Chelatococcus sp. YT9: one gene and its partner. The protein of the gene in region 2 interacts with the protein of the main gene of each other region in a pairwise test. Links are inferred from orthologs where the notes say so. Each region holds a gene or a part of one and is shown on either strand. Other genes may lie near its edges. The genes, in order: uvrA and uvrB.

Region 1 (11,589 bases), 2.4 Mb from region 2 along the record:
GCCCCGCATCCAGACCCCGATCACGGGCGGTCAGGGCCAGATCTCAGGCAGCTTCAGCGTGCAGCAGGCCAATGATCTGGCAGTGCTGCTGCGTGCCGGTGCCCTGCCGGCCAAGCTCACGATCGTCGAGGAGCGCACGGTGGGACCTGGCCTCGGGCAGGACTCGATCGAGGCCGGGACCATGGCGATCTACGTCGCGACGATCTTCGTGGCGTTGTTCATGCTGGCGACGTACGGCCTGTTCGGCATTTTCGCGAACATCGCCCTGCTGGTCCATGTGGTCTTCATCCTGGCCCTGATGTCATTGCTTGGCGCGACGCTTACATTGCCGGGCATCGCGGGCATCGTGCTGACCATCGGCACCGCAGTCGATTCCAACGTGCTGATCTATGAGCGTATCAGGGAGGAGGCCCATGGCGGCCGGTCGATCATCTCGGCGATCGATGCGGGCTTCACCCGGGCCTTCGCGACGATCTTCGATTCCAATTCCACGATGTTGATCGCCGCCTTGATCCTGTTCTTCCTGGGATCAGGACCCGTGCGCGGCTTTGCTGTCGTCTTTATCCTCGGTATTTTGACCACGGTGATCACCGCGGTGACCATGACGCGCATGATGATCGCGTTGTGGTACCGCGTCGCCAGGCCGAAACAACTGCCGTTCTGAACCGGAGCTTTTCGCGCGTGCGCCTGATCCGCATCGTCCCCGACAACACAAAGTTCCGCTTCGTCCGCTTTCGGCGCGTCACGATCCCGTTTTCGGCTGCGATATCGGTTATCACCGTTATCCTTGCCCTGACGATCGGGCTGAACTTCGGCATCGACTTCAAAGGCGGTACTCTCGTCGAGATCCAGGCCCGCTCGGGCAAGGCCGATGTCGGCGCCATCCGCGAGGCGGCCGAGGGCTTCGGCTTCGGCACGCCGGAGGTGCAGGAGTTCGGCAATGCCGGCGGTGTGTCAATTCGCTTCCCCATTCAGGAGGGCGGCGAAGAGGCACAGGGAACGGTGGTCCAGAAGACGCGTGATGTGTTCGAGAAGGACTATGAGTTCCGTCGGGTCGAGACGGTCGGGCCCCGCGTTTCGGGTGAGCTGGTGCAATCCGGCACGCTCGGCGTCGTGCTCGCCATCATCGCGGTGCTTGCCTATCTCTGGTTCCGCTTCGAGCTCACCTTTGCCATCGGCGCCATCATCGGCACGATGCACGACATCCTTCTGACGGTCGGGTTCTTCGTCATCACGCAGATCGAGTTCAATATGACCTCGATAGCCGCGATTCTGACCATCGTGGGCTATTCGTTGAACGAAACAGTCGTGGTGTTCGACCGGACGCGCGAACTTCTGCGGCGATACAAGACCATGCCTATCGAGGAGCTGCTCGACCTGTCCGTGAATTCTACCCTCTCGCGCACCTCGATGACCGCGACCACGACGATTCTCTCGCTGGTCGCGCTGGTGGTGGTCGGCGGAGAGGCCATTCAGGGCTTTGCGCAGGTCATGCTGTTCGGCGTCTTCGTCTGCACCTATTCCGCAATGTATGTCTCCACGCCTGTGCTGATCTATCTCGGCATGCGCAGTGCGCGCGCGCCAGCTCCGGCGGCTCCGGCGCCCGCATCCGACAGCAAGAAGGCGCCGCGCCCGGCATCCTGACGGAGAGTGTAATGGCCGAGAGCCGACGTTACGACGGTTTCGTTCCCGGCCGCTTCAAGCTCGACGCCTACGGCAACGGCGGTTTCCGCTTCGCCGAGATGTCACACCGCGGCTCCATCCTGACCTTGCCGTCCGGCATCAAAGCCTGGGAGGTCACGGATGCGGATGAGCTTCGGATCGACCATTTCGCGCCGGTCATCGCCGAGGCGGCGGATATCGAACTCCTGTTGATAGGTACGGGCTCGGACATGGTTCCGCTGGCACCCGCTATCCGGCAGGCCCTCAGCGAGGCGGGCCTTAAAGTCGACGTCATGCAGACTGGGGCCGCGGCCCGCACCTACAACGTACTGCTCGCCGAAGACCGTCATGTCGCGGCCGCGCTGATCGCGGTAAGCTAGACATGATGGCCGACTGGGCTGGCCCGGGCGACGAAACTACCCTGGCGCCAGCGTTTTCCCATTGCGAGCAACTCGTCCGCGACAACGATATCGATCGCTTCCTCGCAGGCCTGTTCATTCCGGCCGACAAGAGGCGCTATTGCTTCGCGCTCTACGCTTTCAGCCATGAAATCGCGCGCGTCAGGGAATTGGTGAACTCACCACTGCCGGGGGAGCTTCGCTACCAGTGGTGGCGGGATGCACTTGGTGAGGAGGAGGCGCGCGGCGATGTCGCCGCCCATCCTGTCGTTGCTGCCCTGCTTGCGACCGTCGCGCGCTTCCGACTACCGCAGCAGGCCCTTCTTGATCTGATCGATGCGCGGATCTTCGACCTCTATGACGATCCGATGGGGCCGACCAGCGATCTCGAGGGCTACAGCGGGGAGACCAGCTCGGCGCTGCTGCGGCTCGCTTCGCTGATCTTGGCCGATGGCGGCGACGCGGGCGCGGCCGATGCCGCCGGGCACCTCGGTGTGGCTCAGGCGGTGACCGGTTTACTCAGGGCCTTGCCCTGGCATCTCAGGCGCGGTCAGGTCTATGTACCGGCGGATATCCTGGCGGAAGCCGGGATGGCGGCATCGGAGCTCTTGGCCGGCGAGCGGACGCCGGGCCTTGGGAGGGTCATCGCAGCCATGCGCGGTCTAGCGGAACGGCACTATCGCGCCGGCCTCGATGGGCTCGCTCAAGTGCCGGCGCGCGTCCGGCCGGTTTATCTGCCGGCGATGCTTGTACCAGCTTATCTCAGGGAATTTGAGCGGCGCGACTATGACCCGTATCGGTCGATCGTCGACCTCCCGCAATGGCGCAAACAATGGCTGCTGTGGCGCGCTTCGCGGCGGTTGCGCTAGAACTTAGCTGATCTCATACCGAGCCACCTAGTCATTCCGAGGCGAGCCGATAGCCCAAACCCGGAATCGACGAGCACGACGGCAAGCCGGAAACCCTCTGAGTCGGCGTGTCTTCTTGTCCCGTGCCTATGGGTCCGGCTCCTCGCTCACTGGAGGACCCGGAATGACGGCGGGAGTGGCTCAAGACGCGGCGCATTCTAAATTTCGCCGCTGATCGATCAGATCGCGGCCACCGCAGGTTCCGGCAACGTCGCTCGCCAGCGCGCAAAATCAGCCCTTGCCCTGTCGGTCAACGCCTTCTTTTTGGCGACGGCCTTGGCGGGGCCGCGCAGGCGTTTGCCGTCGGGGCTCTTGATCGCGCCTTCGAGTGGCGGGAACAGGCCGAAATTGACGTTCATCGGCTGGAAGGACTGCGGTCCAGCGTCGATTGCCGCGATGTGCCCGCCGGTTATGTGGTTGATGAGGGCGCCGAGGGCGGTCGTCGCCGGCGGCATTGTGATCTCGCCGCCCCCCTCGCGCTCAGCCGCCGCAAGCCGACCGGCGATCAGCCCGATGGCTGCGCTCTCCACATACCCTTCGCAGCCGGTGATCTGCCCGGCAAATCGCAGGCGTGGCAGGGCCTTCAGGCGCAGGCGCGGATCGAGAAGCTTAGGGGAGTTGAGGAAGGTGTTCCGGTGCAGCCCTCCGAGACGCGCGAATTCCGCGCGCTCCAGGCCGGGGATCATGCGCAGCACATCCACCTGCGCGCCGTGGCGGAGCTTCGTCTGGAAGCCCACCATGTTGAAAAGCGTGCCAAGGGCATTGTCCTGCCGCAACTGCACGATGGCATAGGGTTTTTCGTCGGGGTTGCGCGGGTTGGTGAGGCCAACCGGCTTCATGGGCCCGTGCCGCAGCGTTTCACGTCCGCGCGCGGCCATGACCTCGATCGGCAGGCAACCATTGAAGTAGGGGGTATCCTTCTCCCATTCGCGGAAGTCGCTGGTTTCACCTGCGAGCAAGGCATCAACGAAGGCCTCGTATTCCTCGCGGGTCATGGGGCAATTGAGATAGTCGGCTCCCGTGCCGCCCGGACCGGCCTTGTCATAGCGCGATTGCGCCCAGGCGATGTCCATATTGATGGAATCGCGATGGATGATGGGGGCGATGGCATCGAAGAACGCGAGTTCCCCCTCGCCGGTGAGCGCCCTGATGGCATCCGCCAGGGACGGAGAGGTGAGGGGACCTGTGGCGATGATGGTTTCGCCCCAGTCCTCCGGCGGCAGTCCGGAGACCTCTGCCCGGGCGATGTGGACATTCGGGTGGTTCGCGAGAGCGGCGGTGACAGCGGCGGAAAAGCCTTCACGGTCGACGGCCAATGCGCCTCCGGCCGGCACCTGGTGACGGTCTGCCATTGTCATGATGAGCGAGGACAGCCCACGCATCTCCTGATGGAGAAGGCCGACAGCGTTCGTTTCGGCGTCGTCGGAGCGGAAGGAGTTGGAGCAGACGAGCTCCGCCAGGCCCTCGCCCTTGTGGGCGGGCGTCGCCGTGGTCGGCCGCATCTCATGGAGAATGACGCGTTGGCCCGACTGGGCGATCTGCCAGGCGGCTTCGGAGCCGGCGAGGCCACCGCCGATGATGTGAGTTGGTTGAAGCGTCATGCCGCCCTATGTGTCGGGTGGCTTGGCCATCGTCAAGATTTGTTCAGTCGTTCGAGCGTTATATGGAGGACATTGCAACCGCCGCTGCGCACTGCCAGCACCGCGGCGCGGGCCGGATCCGCCTCGGCTAAGAGCGTGACCTCTCCCAAGCGGTGCATGCCGGCCTCGATCTTCATGTGATCACCAGCCGCTGTCTCGACGACCACCAGGCGGGATGGGATGAGCGTGCGCCTGCCAGCTTCATCGACAGCGTATATCTTTGTCATGGTCGTTCTCCGTAACATCAGCCGGGCTTTGTCGGCGGCAGCGACAAACAGCGATGTCACGGCTTATTGAAGGCGCGCTGGGAGCATCCGGCGCGTTCGTAGTCTCAAAACACGAACGCCCGCCAAACGGGCGGGCGTTACGAGCCAGGATCTTGTGAGTGATCCCGACGATCAGGCGCCGACCTTCGTGTGCTTGCGCGCAATGAAGGGGATATCCCAACGGGACAGGCCGAGATCGTTGAGTTCGCGGTCCGACAGACGAGAAAGCTCGCGGACGGTGTCGCGGTAGCGCAGGTAGCTGCGGATCTTAGCGAGGATATGCGTGACGATCATTTTAATCTCCTGACGGCGAGGGGCTTAGCGGATGCTGCCGATCTCGCCTTGTTGCGATGCAGCATATAGGCCTTTGCCTCGATTTCAGGCAGGGGAGATTCTGTATGACAGTCATGCGTGGGGAGCATGACGAAGGCGTCAGCAGGGTAAGGATTTAGTTACATTTGGGTCGAAATTCCGCAAAAACGGCGAAATCGCGGCACGGAGCTATTCCGCAGCCGCTTGTTTGCGTGTGCGAAGTGGGCGCCTCTCGAGGACCTCTGCCAGAAATTTGCCCGTATGACTGCTCGAAGATTTGGCAATCGTCTCCGGCGTTCCCTGCGCCACAATGGTGCCGCCGCCGTCGCCGCCTTCAGGCCCCATGTCGATGACCCAGTCGGCCGTCTTGATGACCTCGAGGTTGTGCTCGATCACGATGACGGTGTTGCCCTGCTCGACGAGCTCATGGAGGACCTCCATCAGCTTCGCCACATCGTGGAAATGCAGGCCGGTGGTCGGTTCGTCGAGGATATAGAGAGTCCGTCCGGTAGCGCGCTTCGACAGTTCCTTGGACAGCTTCACCCGTTGCGCCTCGCCGCCCGACAGTGTGGTCGCCTGCTGCCCAACCTTGATGTAGCCAAGGCCGACGCGCGACAGCGTTTCCATCTTGTCGCGGATTGCCGGCACGGCATGGAACAGGTCGCGGGCCTCGTCGACCGTCATATCGAGCACGTCGGCTATGGAGCGCTGGCGGTACTTCACCTCCAGCGTCTCGCGGTCATAACGCTTGCCCTTGCAGACGTCGCAGGTGACGTAGACGTCGGGCAGGAAGTGCATCTCGATCTTGATGACGCCGTCGCCCTGGCAGGCTTCACAGCGTCCGCCCTTGACGTTGAAGGAGAAACGTCCCGGCTGATAACCGCGCGCCTTGGCTTCGGGCAGGCCGGCAAACCATTCGCGGATCGGCGTGAACGCGCCGGTATAGGTCGCCGGGTTCGACCGTGGCGTGCGGCCGATCGGCGACTGGTCGATGTCGATGACCTTGTCGAGATGTTCCAAGCCCTCGATGGCCTCGAACGGCGTGGGATGCTCAAGAGCGTTATTCAACCGCCGCGCCACGGCCTTGTAGAGCGTGTCGATGACGAGCGTCGACTTGCCGCCTCCGGACACACCCGTGACACAGGTGAAGGTGCCGAGCGGAAATGAAGCGGTCACGTCCTTGAGGTTGTTGCCGCGCGCTCCGGTAATGGTGAGCTCGCGCCCTTTCTGCGGCTTGCGGCGCTTCGCCGGCAGCGGCACGCCGAGTTCGCCGGTGAGATAGCGGCCAGTCAGAGAGGCTGGATTGGCGAGGATTTCGTCGGGCGTACCCTGCGCGACGATCTCGCCGCCATGGATGCCCGCACCCGGCCCGACATCGACCACATAATCGGCCGTCAGGATGGCGTCTTCATCGTGTTCGACGACGATGACCGTGTTGCCGAGGTCACGTAGCCGCTTCAGGGTCTGCAGCAGCCGCTCGTTGTCGCGCTGGTGCAGGCCGATCGACGGTTCATCGAGCACGTAGAGCACGCCCGTGAGCCCCGAGCCGATCTGGCTCGCCAGACGGATGCGCTGGCTCTCGCCGCCCGAGAGGGTGCCGGAGGCTCGCGCCAGGGTGAGATAGTCGAGGCCGACGTCCAGCAGAAACACCAGACGGTCGCGGATCTCCTTGAGGATACGACCGGCGATCTCGTTCTGCTTGGCGTTGAGCTGATCAGGAACGGCATCGAACCAGTCCCGGGCAGCGCGCACGGACAGTTGCGCCACCTCGCTGATGTGATGACGGCCCACTTTGACCGCGAGCGCTTCCGGTTTGAGCCGGTGCCCCCCGCAGGCCGCGCAGGGCGTCTCGCTCATGAAGCGGCCGATCTCCTCGCGTGCCCAGTCGCTTTCGGTTTCTTTCCAGCGGCGTTCGAGGTTTGAGATCACGCCCTCGAAGGGCTTGTTGACCTCGTAGGCGCGCAGTCCGTCCTCGTAAGAGAAGCGCACCGAGGTCGAGCCGCTGCCGTAAAGGATGACGTCCCGCGCCTTGTCCGGAAGCTCGCTCCACGGCTTCGTGACGGAGAAACCATAGTGGCGCGCCAGTGCGTCGAGCGTCTGGCCGTAATAGGGCGACGTCGAGCGCGCCCAAGGAGCGATCGCGCCGCCGCGCAATGTCAGTGTATGATCCGGCACCACGAGGTCGGGATCGATCCGCATCTCATGCCCGAGCCCGTCGCAGACCGGGCAGGCGCCGTAGGGATTGTTGAAGGAGAAAAGCCGCGGCTCGATCTCCGGGATCGTGAAACCGGACACCGGGCAGGCGAATTTCGACGAGAGCACATCGCGGCGTGGACTGCCTTTGGCGTCTGTTTCATCGGCAAATTCGATAACCGCGATGCCTTCGGCGAGCTCCAGCGCCGTCTCCAGCGACTCCGCGAGGCGCGCGGCGATATCGGGGCGAACGACGACGCGATCAACCACCACATCGATGTCGTGCTTCAGCTTTTTGTCGAGATTGGGTGCGTCGGCGATCTCGTAATAGGTCCCGTCGATCTTCACGCGCTGGAAGCCGCGCTTCATGAAGTCCGCAAGTTCCTTGCGATACTCGCCCTTGCGGCCTCGCACCACCGGCGCGAGCAGGTAGAGGCGCGTCTTTTCCGGCAAGGCCAGGATGCGGTCGACCATCTGGCTGACGGTCTGGCTCTCGATGGGCAGGCCGGTGGCCGGGGAATAAGGCACGCCGGCGCGCGCCCAGAGAAGGCGCATGTAGTCATAGATTTCAGTGACGGTGCCGACGGTCGAGCGCGGGTTTTTCGACGTGGTCTTCTGCTCGATGGAGATCGCGGGCGACAGACCGTCGATCTCGTCGACGTCCGGCTTCTGCATCATCTCGAGGAACTGCCGAGCGTAGGCTGAAAGCGATTCGACGTACCGCCGCTGGCCCTCTGCGTAGATCGTGTCAAAAGCGAGTGAGGATTTGCCCGACCCGGAAAGGCCCGTGAAGACGACCAGCTTGTCTCGCGGAACCGCGAGGTCGACGTTCTTGAGATTGTGCTCCCGCGCTCCGCGAATGGTGAGCATGCGCGTCGGGCCGTCATGACGGAGGCGCTTGCTTTCGGGCAGCATGACTGCAGACCTCGCGACGGAGATCCCCGCGACGGATGTCTCGGCCGCGGGTTCCTTCGCGGTCCGTGCCTTGGCGGCCGGCGCCTCGGGAGCCAGTGACTTGGCCGCCGCGGAAACGGTGGCTGCGGGATTCTTCTTCGATTTCTGAGCCATGGCTCTCAACGGACAAGTGGGATCGACAGGAGCGGACGGCGCCTGGAGCGCTGAACGACGAACGACTTGAAGAATGAGCCCGTTCTTCTCGCATGGCTTGTCGCTTGCGGGAAGGACGAGATCGTAACCCCGTATTCAAGGGCAGGTTCGGGCAACTACATGGGCCTTCCACTCCATTTATGCCAGTGGCTGCGTATCTGACGGGAAATCCCCGGACACGGGCGCTGCGGTCAGGCACGCTGGTTGGGCCGATCACGGGTTAGCCTCCGCAATCCCCACATCCTGCCGACCAGGATCTCACCGGAGCGCCCATGCCGACGCTACGGCTCCGTTCCCGGACTGGTCGATGAGTTTTTCTGGCTCACGGAGAGTTGCAGACTTTGGATATTCTGTCTAGAACAGAAAGGGAACATTTTATCGCGCCGCGGTTCGGGCGTGTTGCGGGTTGTCATCACGGCTGCCATTGCATGTGGACAAGCCGGTGCCTTCGGGCGACGGCAGCGGGGATGATCGGCTAGTGTCCGGACCAAGTGTAGGCTTTGGAATTTGCTGAGCCAAATCCCGGTGCCCACGTCAGGAGAGCCTGGGTAGCTCTTATGCGCCCGATTGGTTTCCGACTGTGTGGCTGCGTTCGTGATTAGTTGGTTCGGCTTGGCCGTGGAGGTCCGTGATGGCAGGCAGCGTCAATAAGGTTATTCTGGTGGGGAATCTCGGGCGCGACCCCGAGACTCGTCGGCTCGGCTCGGGCGACCCCGTCGTCAACCTGCGCATCGCCACCTCGGAGACTTGGCGTGACAAGGCCACCGGTGAGCGCCGGGAGCGCACGGAATGGCATAGTGTAGTGATCTTCAACGAAAATCTCGCGAAGATCGCCGAGCAATATCTGCGCAAGGGATCGAAGGTTTACCTCGAGGGGCAGCTGCAGACCCGCAAATGGCAGGACAAAGATGGTCAGGAGCGCTACACGACGGAGATCGTGCTGCAGCGCTTTCGCGGCGAGCTCACGATTCTCGACAGCCGCGGCGGCGAAGGCGGTGGGGCCATTGAGGACGACAGCTATGGGGGCTCGCGTGGAGGCGACTTTGGTCGGGCCTCGCCCATGGAGCAGCGCTCCCCGGACCGGCGCCCGGCCGCGAGCGGCGGTTCAAAATACGCCAGTGACCTTGACGACGATATTCCGTTCTAGCCCAACAACACGCATCGATAGCCCGCGACGTCATCTGGGACGAGCGCGGGCTCGCGCCGGGATCCGGTAACGGTACGGCCCAAGGGGCCCACCTTCCGTTACACGGCGCCGTCCTGTTGGAGCGGTAACGTCCGGATGAGGCCGCATTACATCCGCGCCAAGAGCGTGAATGTCGATAGGCCTTATGTCCCGCCTGTTTCGATGACCTCGAAGGCCAGGAATTTCGTGGTCTGCGCCTCGTTGAAATTGTCGTCGGAGACGATCACCAGCGTGCGGTTGCCGTTATTCAGCCGGGGGCCGAAATCCATGCCCTCGAAGTTGTCGAGCGCTGTGCCGAGGGTGGCAAGATCCAGGACCAGCGTTTTCGCGAGCGGCACCCAGCTTGCGCCGGAAAGAGCGTCGATGGCGGAAACGTCGGTCGCATTCCGCCGGTCCGCACGGTAAAGACGGATATCGTTTCCTTTGCCCGCGCTGTAGCCGCGTTCCATGACGAGCAGGGATCCTTCGTCGAGAGCGAGAATGTCGGAGACGCCATTGTCTGCGAAGCCGCCGGGCTTGGCAGGGGCCATGCGGATCGGATCCGTGACATAGACCCATTCGGGGCCGGCCTGTCCGGATACCATGTTGAAGGTGGAAACACGTACAGGGCTGGTTTCAGTCAGTGAGGCCTTAGGGCCGTCCTCAACCAGCGCATTCTCCAGCGCCGCGATCAATGTTCCCGCGTCCGGGGTCAGCGCCAGTCCTTCAAAGGCGAGATTGTTGCGCGGCCCGCGTTTGCCATCGGTGCTGACGCGGTAGCGGGCAGGCAGCGGGATCTCGCGCAGATGGTGCCCGTCAGCGGTGCTGGCCCGCAGCACGGGGTCGATCCCGGCGGTCGCGTCCCCTTCGCTCGTCCAGTAGAGCGCGCCACTTCCCGGATCGAGGCGCAGCGCCTCCGGGTCGACACGTCGTGTCGGGAATGGCTTCCCATCGGCGTCACGAAGGGGCACGGCCTGGTCGATTGTCACCGCGCGAAAGCCCGAGGCGTCATAGTCGAGCGTCAGCTTGTAGAAGCGAGCGGGCGCCTTCTCCGAGCGATCGTCACTGAGAGCGATCCAGCGTCCGCTGGCTGCGTCGAAAGCGAGCCCGGAGAGCCCGCCGACCCGCGTTCCGTCCACGTCGAGAGGAGCTCGAATGCTCTTCTCGCCGATGAAGCGTAGCGTCAGGGTGCCGGACATGTTTTCGGCGGCGAGAGCCGCAGGGATGAAGCTGGCCAGAACGGCAGCCGGAAGAAGGAGGCATGATCTCAACATAGCTGTTCCTCCGGGCCCGTTCCCAGCGACCTTGGCACATTGACGAGCGCGACCGTAGGCCGATCCGGCGACGGTCCGGTGACAGCCCAGGAAGCCTCGCGATGTGCTTCAAGCGGCTTTTCCAGGCGACGAACCTCCACGAAAAATGCGTCGCGAATCATCGAAATCGGTGGCTGGGCGTCGCGAGAGCGGCGCGTGGATGCAGACCGAATTACCCGCAATGGATAAGATATTGATATATATCGATAATTAAATCGTGAACAGGGGGCCTCAATGCTGGCTTTTCACGGACGGATGCGCTAGAGCTTGGTACTGGTAAAGTGCATCCCTTTTTTCGATGAGATCGCTCATGAACTCGTTGAATCAGGTGCGTTTCCCCATCATGCGGACGGGGCACGGCCGCTGGGCTGGGGCCTGAATGGAATGGCTATCGTGGCATAGGCTGCCCCTCATTGCGGACGGGATCCGTTCGGGACGCTCCAAAAGCCCCTTCCTGAGATTTTTGTTGGAATTCTCTCTTGGCAGATGATGACGAGAAGATCGGCGGCGACATCGCTCTGGTGTCGATCTCCGATGAGATGAAGCGCAGCTATCTCGATTACGCCATGAGCGTGATCGTGAGCCGCGCCTTGCCGGATGTGCGCGACGGACTCAAGCCGGTGCA
Region 2 (11,291 bases):
GGATCTCGCTCTGGTCGGCGCGGTCAGCCGGGCTGCGGCGGGACAGGACGCGGGCGAGGCCATTGGGCAGGCAGCCGCCGGTGTGATCGTCGCAGCCTCGCTCAAGGATGCGCTCGCAATTCCGTCCGATGTGGTCATCGATTACACGAAGCCGCATGTGGTGAAGGGGAACGTGCTCACGGCGATCGAAGCCGGCCGCAATGTCGTCGTCGGCACGTCGGGCCTCAGCGCCGAAGACTACGGCGAGATCGAAGCTGCGGCCCGCAAGGCGCATGTCGGCGTCATCGCAGCCGGCAATTTTTCCATCACGGCTACCTTGCTTAAGCGCTTTGCGCTGGAAGCGGCCCGCTACGTCCCCGATGTCGAAATCGTCGACTATGCAGCCGCCTCGAAGCCCGACGTTCCCTCGGGAACGGGACGCGAGCTCGCGGAAGTGCTGGGAGAGGCGCGCCAAGCGGGCACGGCGAAGCCCATCGCCGATCTCTCCGGACTCAAGGAAACGCGCGGCGCCAGTATCGGCGCGCCCGTTCCCGTGCAGGTGCACTCCCTGCGTCTTCCCGGCTACGTGCTGTCCTGCGAGGCTCATTTCGGACTGCCGGACGAACGTTTGCTCATTCGCCACGACGCCGGCTCGTCCGCGGCACCGTATGTTGCAGGCACTCTCCTGGCGGCGCGGCGTGTCGCGGAACAGCCGGGTCTCCGGCGCGGGCTCGACAGTTTGATGTCCTAGGGATGGACAGCCGTGTGAGCGGCAACGTCCCGCCGCGGCCTGCTGCGCTTTATGGGCCGCGTCAGCGTCCGATCAGTCCTGGCGGCCGCAGGTCCATCTCGGGCGAGAGGCGACGCGGCGGGGGCGAATAGGGCGCCGGGCTGTAGGCTGTGGCTGGCGCGTAGGATGGCACTCTGGGATCGCTGGTACGGGGAGCCGGATCGGGCGATGAAAGTGCCATGGGCGGCGCAGCTGGCGCCAGACCGGATGTCGGGATATCGGCGCCCTCTTCGTCTGGTCCATGATCAGGAAGAGGCCTTTCAGCGGGTATCTCGAACTGGGACGGCGAGGCCGTCGGCGCGTTGCCGGGCATCATGCCGGTCGCCGCCATCGGTGCGCTGTACGACATCGGTCGGTCGGGATCGATGCGCGGCACAAATTTGATCACAGGCTTGCAGATCGTGCGCCCCTTATTATGGCGCGCCAGATCCAGATGGAAATGATCATTGTGGTGGGCATCGGCGCCCGGGCCAAGCACCGTCGAGAAATAGCGGCAGGAGCCCACGAAGATTTCGCGCAGGAATTCCTGCTCCTCCGGCGCGCCGCGCCACCCCTTGAGAATGGTGATCACGCGCCCGTCGGCGAATGTCAGTGACATGATGTCGACCGCGTTGCCGTAGGAATGTTCGGAACGAGGCGCCCCTGCCTTGTTGTTCATGCTACGGCAGTTGTAGGAGCCCGCGTTGACGCCCGTGACCGGCTGGCCAAAATAGAGCATCGCGGCCGGCTGCACGATTTCGGCGAACCAGCGATCGGTCGTCGTGATCGCCGGACAAGCGAGCAGGGCGCGGGATTTCAGCGTGATGCTACCTTCACCGAAAGCACTCACGCGAAACGGATAATCCATGCCGCACGCGCCAGGACCGGAAATCGCCTTGGCTTGCTCGAAATAGGCGGATGCGCGCACATCCTTGTGCGTCGCGAGACATGCAACTTCAGCCTCGCCACGCCAGGCTGCTCGCTTTTCGATAACGAACAACCCGCATCCCGCGAGGGCCAGGACCACCAGTATGGACCCGCCCAGCTTCCATGAGGGCGGATGGATAGAGGGGCGGCGCGCCATACGCATTACTCCGCGCGCTGTCACTGTAAGGCTTGAAGAATGCGAGCATTGTCCTAACGGAATCTCAACGCGGCCTGGCTCACCGCAGCACGGGCATTCCGCCTGTCCCCTCACAGTTCTGCCAGGAACAGCGGACTTTCCCTGCGGCCGATCTTCTCAAGAAGTCGGGTGGACATCGCGCGTCCTTTACGTCCGTGACGACGAGACCTCACGAAAGCATCGCAGAATCATGAAAAACATGCGGAGGAGGTCTTCCCAACGGGGAGCGCGTTCCCTATCTTCCATGCATCGAGCGAATGGCGGCTATGCCTGCCGTTCGCAGGTCACGACGCTGGCTTTGCAGAATGCCGGCACCAGATGATTTCGACGGGAGAGACGACGTTGTTGAGAACCTTGGGTCGCCGCGGTGGTTTCGTTGCCATCGCCACGCTTGCCCTGATGGTCACGGCGAGTGTCGCGGAGGCGCGCGCGGGCCGCGGTGGTGGCATGGGCAGCAGGGGATCGCGCACCTATAGCGCACCGCCGCCAACAGCGACCGCGCCGACCCAATCGGCCCCGCTGCAGCGCTCGACTACGCAGCCGAGTGCTGCACAGCCGAATGCTGCGCAGCCCGGCATGGCTGCGCGTCCCACGACACCGCAGCGCTCGGGGCTGTTCGGCGGCGGCTTCGGCACAGCCCTGATGGGCGGCCTGTTGGGCGCCGGGCTGTTCGGCCTTCTGTCCGGCAGCGGCCTGTTCGGTGGCCTGTCCGGGCTCGGTTCCATCCTTGGCCTTCTCCTCCAGGTCGGTCTGATCGTCGGCCTCGTCATGTTGGCCATGCGGTTCTTCCGCCGTCGGCAGGAGCCGGCCATGGCTGGTGCCGGCCCCATGGGCAATGGCATGAACCGCAGCGCGCTAGGCGGCGGCCTTGGTGGCCTCGGCGGCGGTCTCGGTGGTCTCGGCAAGGGACTTGGTGGTGGCCTCGGCGGAGCCTCGGCTCCTGCTGCTCCGGCAGCCCCCGTCGATGAGCTCGACATTCAGCCGGCAGATTTCGACGCCTTTGAGCGCACGCTCATCGATGTGCAGGCTGCCTATTCAAATGAGGACCTGAACGCCTTGCGCCGCCTGGCCACCCCGGAAGTGGTTGCCTTCATGGCCGAGGATCTCGCCAGCACGGCGGCCGAAGGCCATGTCAACCGCCTCTCGGACGTCAAGCTTCTGCAGGGCGATCTCGCCGAAGCGTGGCGCGAGGGTGACGCGGAATATGCGACCGTCGCTATGCGCTTCTCGCTGATCGACACCACGCTTGATCGTGAGACGAACAAGATCGTCGAGGGTCATGCGGAGTTGCCGTCCGAAGCGACCGAGGTCTGGACATTCCGTCGCACAAAGGGCGGCAAGTGGATGCTCGCGGCTATCCAGCAGGCTTGATCTCAAGCCCGCTCTCGTAACCCAAATTGGAAAGGCGCCGTGTTCGGCGCCTTTTTCTTGCGAAGTGGCACTTGAGGGTGTCAGTCGTTGCCTTGGCCGCAGCTATATCCAACGAAGCATTGCGGGTTGTCGCGCGTCGAGAGGTAGGCTGGCACCTGACTCTGCCGCGGCGCGCAGTTCGTTACATAGGTATCGTAGAGATAGGGGCCCGTTCCGATGATCACGCGCCCCTGGCGCTGCACCAGATTCTGGAGAGCGGCGCAACTTTCGCGGGAGGCCTGAACCTGTGCTTGCGCGAAAGCCGATGGGACCGCAGCCGTGCCAAGCAGCGCGGCAACCCCGGTCACGGCGAGCGCTCTTAAAATCCTGGATAGCGATGTGTTGAAACCGGGGGGACAAATAGGCGGGTTCATCGTCATCAGTGTCCTCTGCGGCATTGGGATCATGCCTTCAATAGAAAACACTGATCGATTGTTCTTTCACAATCAGCAAGTTGTGATGAAGGGGCGTGCGATCCTAAAAGTGTAGGCTGCGCACGCCACCAGCCTAGCGTCGACGACGGCCGCCTTTCTTGACATTGGACGTGCCGGCCCAATCCGCGACGGAACGGGGCTTAAACTCCTCTGCTCCCAGTGGGATCTCGCGGTTGTGCGGTCCCATTTCGTCCAGCGTCGGCTTGCGTGCCCGGGTGGGTGGCTCACCATCGATGCCGGGAGGCTGGTTCGCTTTGGCCCCATATTTGCGGGATCCCGCAAAGCGCCCGGCCTTGGCTTCCACGTCTTCCTGCCGCGCCAGGGGATCGTCCGCGATGGCAAGCTCCGTCGCCTGAAGCCGCTTGATCTCGTCGCGGAGGCGCGCGGCGGTTTCGAATTCGAGATTGGCTGCGGCCTCGCGCATGCGCTTCTCGAGATCCGCCATGACGGCTTTGAGGTTGTGGCCCACACTGGCCGCCTCCTTCGGCAGGAGGCCGGTGTCCACCTTGACGTGATCGCGCTCGTAGACCGAATCGAGGATGTCGCCGATGTTCTTCTTGATGGACTGCGGCGTGATGCCGTGCTCGGCGTTGTAAGCGAGCTGTTTCTCGCGGCGCCGGGTCGTCTCGGCCATGGCCCGTTCAAGGCTGCCTGTGACATTGTCGGCATAGCAGATCACGCGGCCGTCGACATTGCGCGCGGCCCGGCCGATGGTCTGGATGAGCGAGGTCTCCGACCGCAGGAAGCCTTCCTTATCCGCATCGAGAATGGCGACGAGCGCGCATTCGGGAATGTCGAGGCCCTCGCGCAGCAGGTTGATGCCGACCAGCACGTCGAAGGCGCCGAGCCTCAAGTCGCGGATGATCTCGATGCGCTCGATGGTGTCGATATCCGAATGCATGTAGCGAACCCGGACGCCGTGCTCATGCAGATACTCGGTGAGGTCCTCGGCCATGCGCTTGGTCAGCACCGTGACAAGGGAGCGGTAGCCTTGTGCGGCCACCGCCTTGACTTCGCCGAGCAGATCGTCGACCTGCGTGCGGGCGGGGCGGATGTCGACGGGCGGATCGACGAGGCCGGTCGGGCGAATGACCTGCTCGACGAAGACGCCGCCGGTCCGCTCCATCTCCCACGAGCCGGGCGTCGCTGAGACATTCACGGTCTGGGGCCGCATGGCGTCCCATTCCTCGAAGCGCAGCGGGCGGTTGTCCATGCAGGACGGAAGGCGGAAGCCATATTCGGCCAGCGTCGCCTTGCGCCGGAAGTCGCCGCGATACATGCCGCCGATTTGCGGAATGGTGACATGGCTTTCGTCGGCGAAGACGAGCGCGTTGTCCGGCAGATATTCAAACAGCGTCGGCGGCGGCTCGCCTGGGCGGCGGCCGGTCAGATAGCGGGAATAGTTCTCGATGCCGGCGCAGGAGCCGGTCGCCTCCAACATTTCGAGATCGAAGGTCGTGCGCTGCTCCAGCCGTTGGGCCTCCAGGAGGCGCCCCATGCGGGTGAGTTCCTCCAGCCGCCATTTGAGCTCTTCCTTGATGCCCTTGATGGACTGGATCAGTGTCGGACGTGGCGTCACATAATGTGAATTCGCATAAACCTTGACGAAGCCGAGGTCGGCCGTCTTCTGACCCGTTAGAGGATCGAATTCGACGATTGACTCGACTTCGTCTCCAAAGAGGGAGACACGCCAGGCGCGGTCCTCGTAGTGGGCCGGGAAGATTTCGATAACGTCGCCGCGCACGCGGAAGGTGCCGCGGCCGAAGTCGCCACCCGTGCGCTTGTACTGCAGGGCTACGAGATCGGCGATCAGCTGCCGCTGTTCGATCGTCTCGCCGACCTTTACCGAGAAGGTCATGGCCGTATAGGTCTCGACCGAACCGATACCGTAGATGCAGGACACCGAGGCGACGATGATGACGTCATCGCGCTCGAGCAGGGCGCGCGTAGCGGAATGGCGCATGCGGTCGATCTGTTCGTTGATCGACGACTCCTTCTCAATGTAGGTATCCGACCGGGGCACATAGGCCTCGGGCTGATAGTAATCGTAATAGGAGACGAAGTATTCGACCGCGTTATCGGGGAAGAATCTCTTGAACTCCCCGTACAGCTGGGCGGCCAGCGTCTTGTTGGGAGCAAGGATGAGCGCCGGGCGCTGCGTTTCCTCGATCACCTTGGCCATCGTGAAGGTCTTGCCCGACCCGGTGACGCCGAGCAGAACCTGATCGGCCTCCTGGCGGCGAATACCATCGACGAGTTCGGCAATGGCGGCCGGCTGGTCGCCCGCCGGTTGAAAATCGGATTGCATGCGGAAGGCGACACCGCCTTCCGATTTCTCGGGCCTCTCCGGCCGGTGAGGCGTCCACAACTTGCCGTTCTTGAACAGCGGATTGCCGCTCTCCAGCAGGGCCGAGAGGGCTGCGACCGTGGCCGACACGCCTGACGCTCCCTCGGGGTTGCTCAGCGGGACCGGCGCCGTGGGCTTCTTTCTGGCCGCGGGCTTGCCTCCGGGCGGCTCGGACGTCCCGTTTTTGGCTGATGCGGAGCCCGCGCCTGGTGTCCATACGACACCCGTCTCAAAGCGCGCCTGTGGGGCCTCGCCGAAGCCACCCCGATCCTCATTACTATCGGACGCGGCACCGCCAGGTCCGGCGCGACCTTTATTGATCGCGGGATTGAGGAGATCCGCAAGGAACGGATTGAGGGGCTGGACGCGGGGTTTCGCAGCCTTGGAGCGGGGTGTTTTGGGAGCCATGGCCCCAATATGGGCCTACTTCCTCGTCGAGGAAAGACCGTCGACGTCATTCCCCGGCGCTTTCCCGGACAGCGCGAACGAGCCGCATCGTCGCGCGGCGTTCGCGCTGTCACGACCCTTGGGACGTTTGCAGCTAAATGCCGCTGAAAACGATCCCGATAACGAGCAGAACGAAGCCGAGCAAGAGCGTCTCGAAGCCGTAACCGGTGAAGAATGGTATCGGAAAGATACCGTAAGTGACGAGGAGCGCGATAATCGCCAGAATGAGCGCAACAATGAAAACGACCTTTGACGGAGCCGTCAAAGTGAAGCTGCCTGAGCTTGCCATCGAATTTCTCCCGTACAAAGGAGGGGAGGCGCGTCTGCGCGTGAAAGGCGGAGGCGCATGCCCCGCCCCTCCATGCCCAGAATAATGTCAACGATAGCAGTTGCTTAGATAAGAGGCGTGGCAGTTGCTGCCGAATGAACGGCAATCCTTCCACAGCCTGGCATGGGGCGACGCGATCTTTGCCGTCACGAGGGCGCCATGACGGCCCACATCGCGCTCATCAAGACTTCGCCGTCATAGGGCTTCCTGACAACCGGGATGTCGCTGAACACCGCTGGAATCATCGCGCTGTCCGCATAGCCTGTGGCGAAAACGAAGGGTATGCCGCGACGGCTCAGTTCCTCGGCAACCGCCATCGAGGTTTCGTCTCCCAAGTTGACGTCCAGAACGGCCACGTCTGGCGTGAGATTGCGCAACCTGATCAGGGCCTCGGCTGACGAGCCGGTGATCACCACGTTCGTGACGCCGTGCGTGTCCAGGATGTTCTCCACATCCATCGCGATCAGCATCTGGTCTTCGACGACGAGGACTTCGAGATCTGACATAAAGCCTGCGCGTTTCGGCCTGTCTCCGTCTCGGGGGACAATCGCGCCGGACGTCGAGCCGCTTTCATGGGCTTTCCTCACGTGTCGTGCCGGGAGCACGAACTCGGCCTGCAAGCCTTTCGGATCGTATGAGACCGCGCTCCGACCGCCAAGATCATAGGGGATGCTGCGGTTGATCAGGGCGGTACCAAAGCCACGACGGCTCGGCGGCTTTACCTCTGGACCACCGCGTTCGCTCCAGGAGAGGGTGAAATCACCTGCCCGGTCGAGCGACCAGCAAATCAAGAGCCTTCCCTTAGCTGACGACAGACTCCCGTATTTTGCGGCATTGGTTGCCAGTTCGTGCAGCACCAGAGCCATGACGGAGAACGAACGATTGTCCAGCCATACCGCTGGTCCCTCAAGAGTAACTTCTGCGGAATGCCGCTGATAGGGCGTTAGCTCAGCCGTAATAAGGTCAAGCAGCATGCCACCGTCGTTGCTGCGCACGATCTGGTCATGGGCGAAGGCCAACGCCTGGATACGCCCCTTCAGGGTCAGCACATAGTCGGCGAGATTCACGCCATCTGCCGATGGGTGGCTCACGATGGACTTGATAACCGCGAGGATGTTCTTGACGCGGTGATTGAGCTCCTCGTTGAGCATGCGCTGGCGGACATCAGCCTTGTTGCGCTCTTCCGCCATCATCTCGTTGTGGCGCAGCACCACCTCGACAGTGGCGATGCGAGCTGCCTCCGCGATTTCCCTGTCTGCCTCCGTCCAGGGTTGCGACTGGTGCCTGACGGTTTCCTTCCATATCGCGAAACTGCGGCGGGGTGTCAGGCGATCACCGAGGGGCCCGGATGCGTACAATTTCTCAGGGTTACCTGCCCATTCGAGTGTCTGCACGAACTCCTTCCGGAAGAAGAAAAGGTAGTCGCGCGGCGTTTGCGAGAGCGGGATAGCGAGAAGGCCGGAGGCGATCTCCTCATAGTCCGCCGCGGAGGGAAGGCGTTGCGGCAGAGTGTGGGTGGCCCAGACTTTTCCCTCCGCGACATCGCCGACAAATTTGGTGATCTCCGGCAGCGCATCGAGGGGTGGGGTCGTGCCGTAGCTGTTCCAGGTTCCGTTCATCCAAAGGCCGACGCCATTGCACGGCATCAGCCGCATGAAATCCGGCAGGTTGTCGCGCAGGAGGCTCTCGATGTCCGCGTAGTGGGAGGCGGCCTGCAAGAAGCGATCGAGCGCATCTCGCGCGGTAGTTGCCGTCTCGAGCTTGCGTTTTTGCTTCAGCACATGCAGGTGCAGGGAAAAAAATTCCCCGAACATCTCGGCGGAAACCCGCTGCGCCATTGGCAGAACACGGGGCGTGTAGTGGTGACAGGCAATAAGACCCCAAAGCTTTCCGTCTATGATGACCGAAATGGACATCGAGGCGGCAACGCCCATGTTGCGCAGATACTCGCAGTGGACAGGCGAGACGCTGCGCAGGTGCGCGTAAGACAGGTCGAGCGGTTCGCCGGATGCGTCGAGTTCCGGCACGATGGGCACGCGCAAGCCACTCGCGTCGGAAATGATGCGAATTGTATTGCGCAGATAGAGCTCGCGTGCCTGCTTGGGGATGTCGCCGGCTGGAAAATACTGTCCCAGAAAACTTTCGAGATCCGACCGCTTTGCTTCGCTGACGACCTTGCCGGCACCGTCCTGCTCGAAGCGATAGATCATCACCCGATCGTAGCCCAACAACGCGCGGACCAGTTTGGATGTCTTGTCGATCAGCTTGTCGACTTCAGTTACGTCGCTGATGCGACTGATGAGCTGACGCGCAAGCTCAAGCGGTGAAGCAACCGTCTGCCTCGGCTCAAATTCAATGACGACCGTGGCCTTGTGGCGGTGAATGGCAACATCGAAGCGGCGTTCATCCGCTAGGGCAATGTCAAAAAGAAGGGACGGTCGAGCCGCTCCGCTCGATGTGGTCAAGGCATTGCGCAGGGCGTGCGTGGCTTGGGAGCCGAGAACGCTATCCAGAGGAGCGTTATTCAAGTCGGAATCAGACAGCCCCAGCATCTCGGGAGCGTTTGCCGAGTGCCGTAACACGACGGCCGCGTTGACGTCACAGGCAAGTAGGCAACCATGCGGCTGGATGCTGCCCGGTATATGGATTGGCTCCCGGTCACAGTTGGTCAGGTCGACCGAAGAGCTCCGATGGGCCATTGTCCGTTTAAACGGCATCGGCAAGTCGTCCCCGGCGCATGTCATCGGTGCCGGTGGGCGCCGTTTCACTGAAGGCTCGTTCCGCAGCGCCGAAGACAGCCCGTGCAGCCCCTATTGTCGCTTCCATATCGATAGGATTGACCTGATCCAGGAGCGCCGTGAAGGCGCGCCAATCGTTGAGCCCGCGAGCTTGTACGGAGAGATGCCGGGCGCCTCTGTTTTCACTTAATCCGATTGCATCAGCGCGCTTGTACAGGATTTGGGCTCCGAGATTGGACCCAATAATAACGTACAACGTCCCCAGAAGCTCCGCCTCGCTCGAGATTTTCGCTGACGCGGCTGCCGGCTCATCGGCGTGCAGACCCAGATCGCGCAGATCCTGTCGAAGAAAGCTTCCGATCATCCGGGGGCGCCAGGAGCCCCAGGCTTCCGGCCAGGCCGTCAGGTCCAGGCGGCGCTCGATCGGCAGCCTGAACTTTGCCATTCCCTGAATATACCTGATATAGTCTTCCAGTCGCTCGAACGAGCCAACTTGCGTGTCCACGCGTGCGTGAGCGAGACGGGTCTGCTCCCGTAAAGTGAACCGCCGCGTTGCTTGAGACATCTCGCTTCTTTCTGCTCGTCACCGCATCTGATGTCACAATGGGCTTTTGTCAACATCGCCGTCACCTGTGAAGGTGACGATCCGGACATTCGAACGCATGGGGGTAAAAAAGACGCAGCGGCTAAGGATTCGGAAGCTTAGCCTTGGCTTTTTTTAAGGTGCGTGACGCAAAATGTTGTATGTTGCGAAGCCAGGTTGGTCGTGTTCGGCTCCAGCGTTTTGATCCTGACTTCGCTCTCGCAGTAGTATCTGTCTGTGGAACATCCCAATGCATTGCAATATCTGTGGCGGCACAGCGTTCCTCGACATGCCGAAGCGGCCTCTCGCGCGCTGCGCCGCTTGCGGCTCACTGGAGCGCACCCGCAAGGCTGCCTTGCATATAAAGGCGCTAGGCCTCGCTGAAGGCGCGCATATCCTGCATTTCGCGCCGGAGCGCGGGCTCGCAAAGCTATTGCAGGAGATAGGCCGCGAAAACTATCGCGCCGTCGATATCGCGCCGGATGCCTATGCCGACGTCGGCGTGCCGGTCGGTGCCTTTGATCTCTGCCGCGATGGCTTTCACCTCAAATCCGACAGCTTCGATCTCATCGTGCACAACCATGTGCTCGAACATATCGCCTGCAACTACACCGTCGTGCTGACCCAGCTCACCCGGTCGCTCAAACCCGACGGGGTGATGCTCTTCTCGGTCCCCATCGTCGGAGACGACTACTGGGAGGAGATCACCCGGCCGGAAACGATCAATCCGCAGCGATTCGGCGATTATGGCCATCGTCGACATTTCGGGCGCGCCTTCATCGCCGAAACGCTCGGGATGCTCTTCCACATGGACAGCGCCTATGACGCCACCCGCAATTTTCCAGCCGATGTGTTGCGCGACGCCAATATCCCGGAACGGCTGTGGCATGGGTTCGGCGGAAGCAGTATTTTCGCAGTACGGCGCGGGGACTTACGGATCTGACGCCGCCCCAGGGCAAGCGGGAGCCTGGCTATTCTTGGGGCCGGTCACAATCGCGAGATGACGAAAAGTTCATCTTCCTGACATCCTGAGGTAATGGGGTGTAACGGCACCATGCTGGTCTCTGGATCGGCGGTTGGCCGCGGTGTTGAGCGGGTTTAATGCTTGGGGCGTGTGCACCGGATGGCGCCAT

The links.
Region 1: the proteins of uvrB (region 2) and uvrA interact in binary tests that used the Escherichia coli proteins (3 or more experiments, as listed by UniProt). The link is inferred for Chelatococcus sp. YT9 from one-to-one orthologs.

What each region holds. Positions count from the first base shown.
Region 1 is NZ_JAHBRW010000001.1:56,817-68,405, reverse strand. What follows is about bases 5,176-8,678. They hold uvrA (excinuclease ABC subunit UvrA), read right to left. Parts: upstream 8,295-8,678; coding sequence 5,376-8,294; downstream 5,176-5,375. Outside these bases: protein translocase subunit SecD, read left to right, coding at 1-664; protein translocase subunit SecF, read left to right, coding at 682-1,644; KIO76_RS00290 (Mth938-like domain-containing protein), read left to right, coding at 1,656-2,042; KIO76_RS00285 (phytoene/squalene synthase family protein), read left to right, coding at 2,048-2,929; methylenetetrahydrofolate--tRNA-(uracil(54)-C(5))-methyltransferase (FADH(2)-oxidizing) TrmFO, read right to left, coding at 3,148-4,569; KIO76_RS00275 (hypothetical protein), read right to left, coding at 4,602-4,835; KIO76_RS00270 (DUF1127 domain-containing protein), read right to left, coding at 5,007-5,168; ssb (single-stranded DNA-binding protein), read left to right, coding at 9,118-9,633; KIO76_RS00255 (esterase-like activity of phytase family protein), read right to left, coding at 9,816-10,925; gyrA (DNA gyrase subunit A), read left to right, coding at 11,444-11,589. UniProt on the Escherichia coli protein: The UvrABC repair system catalyzes the recognition and processing of DNA lesions. UvrA is an ATPase and a DNA-binding protein. A damage recognition complex composed of 2 UvrA and 2 UvrB subunits scans DNA for abnormalities.
Region 2 is NZ_JAHBRW010000001.1:2,422,800-2,434,090, forward strand. The notes cover bases 3,589-6,793. They hold uvrB (excinuclease ABC subunit UvrB), read right to left. Parts: upstream 6,471-6,793; coding sequence 3,789-6,470; downstream 3,589-3,788. Other genes in these bases: KIO76_RS11045 (hypothetical protein), read right to left, coding at 3,589-3,589; KIO76_RS11055 (hypothetical protein), read right to left, coding at 6,604-6,793. Outside these bases: dapB (4-hydroxy-tetrahydrodipicolinate reductase), read left to right, coding at 1-730; KIO76_RS11035 (extensin-like domain-containing protein), read right to left, coding at 792-1,832; KIO76_RS11040 (TIM44-like domain-containing protein), read left to right, coding at 2,214-3,242; more of KIO76_RS11045, read right to left, coding at 3,323-3,588; more of KIO76_RS11055, read right to left, coding at 6,794-6,798; KIO76_RS11060 (HWE histidine kinase domain-containing protein), read right to left, coding at 6,984-9,536; KIO76_RS11065 (biliverdin-producing heme oxygenase), read right to left, coding at 9,544-10,020; KIO76_RS11070 (methyltransferase domain-containing protein), read left to right, coding at 10,409-11,101. UniProt on the Escherichia coli protein: The UvrABC repair system catalyzes the recognition and processing of DNA lesions. A damage recognition complex composed of 2 UvrA and 2 UvrB subunits scans DNA for abnormalities.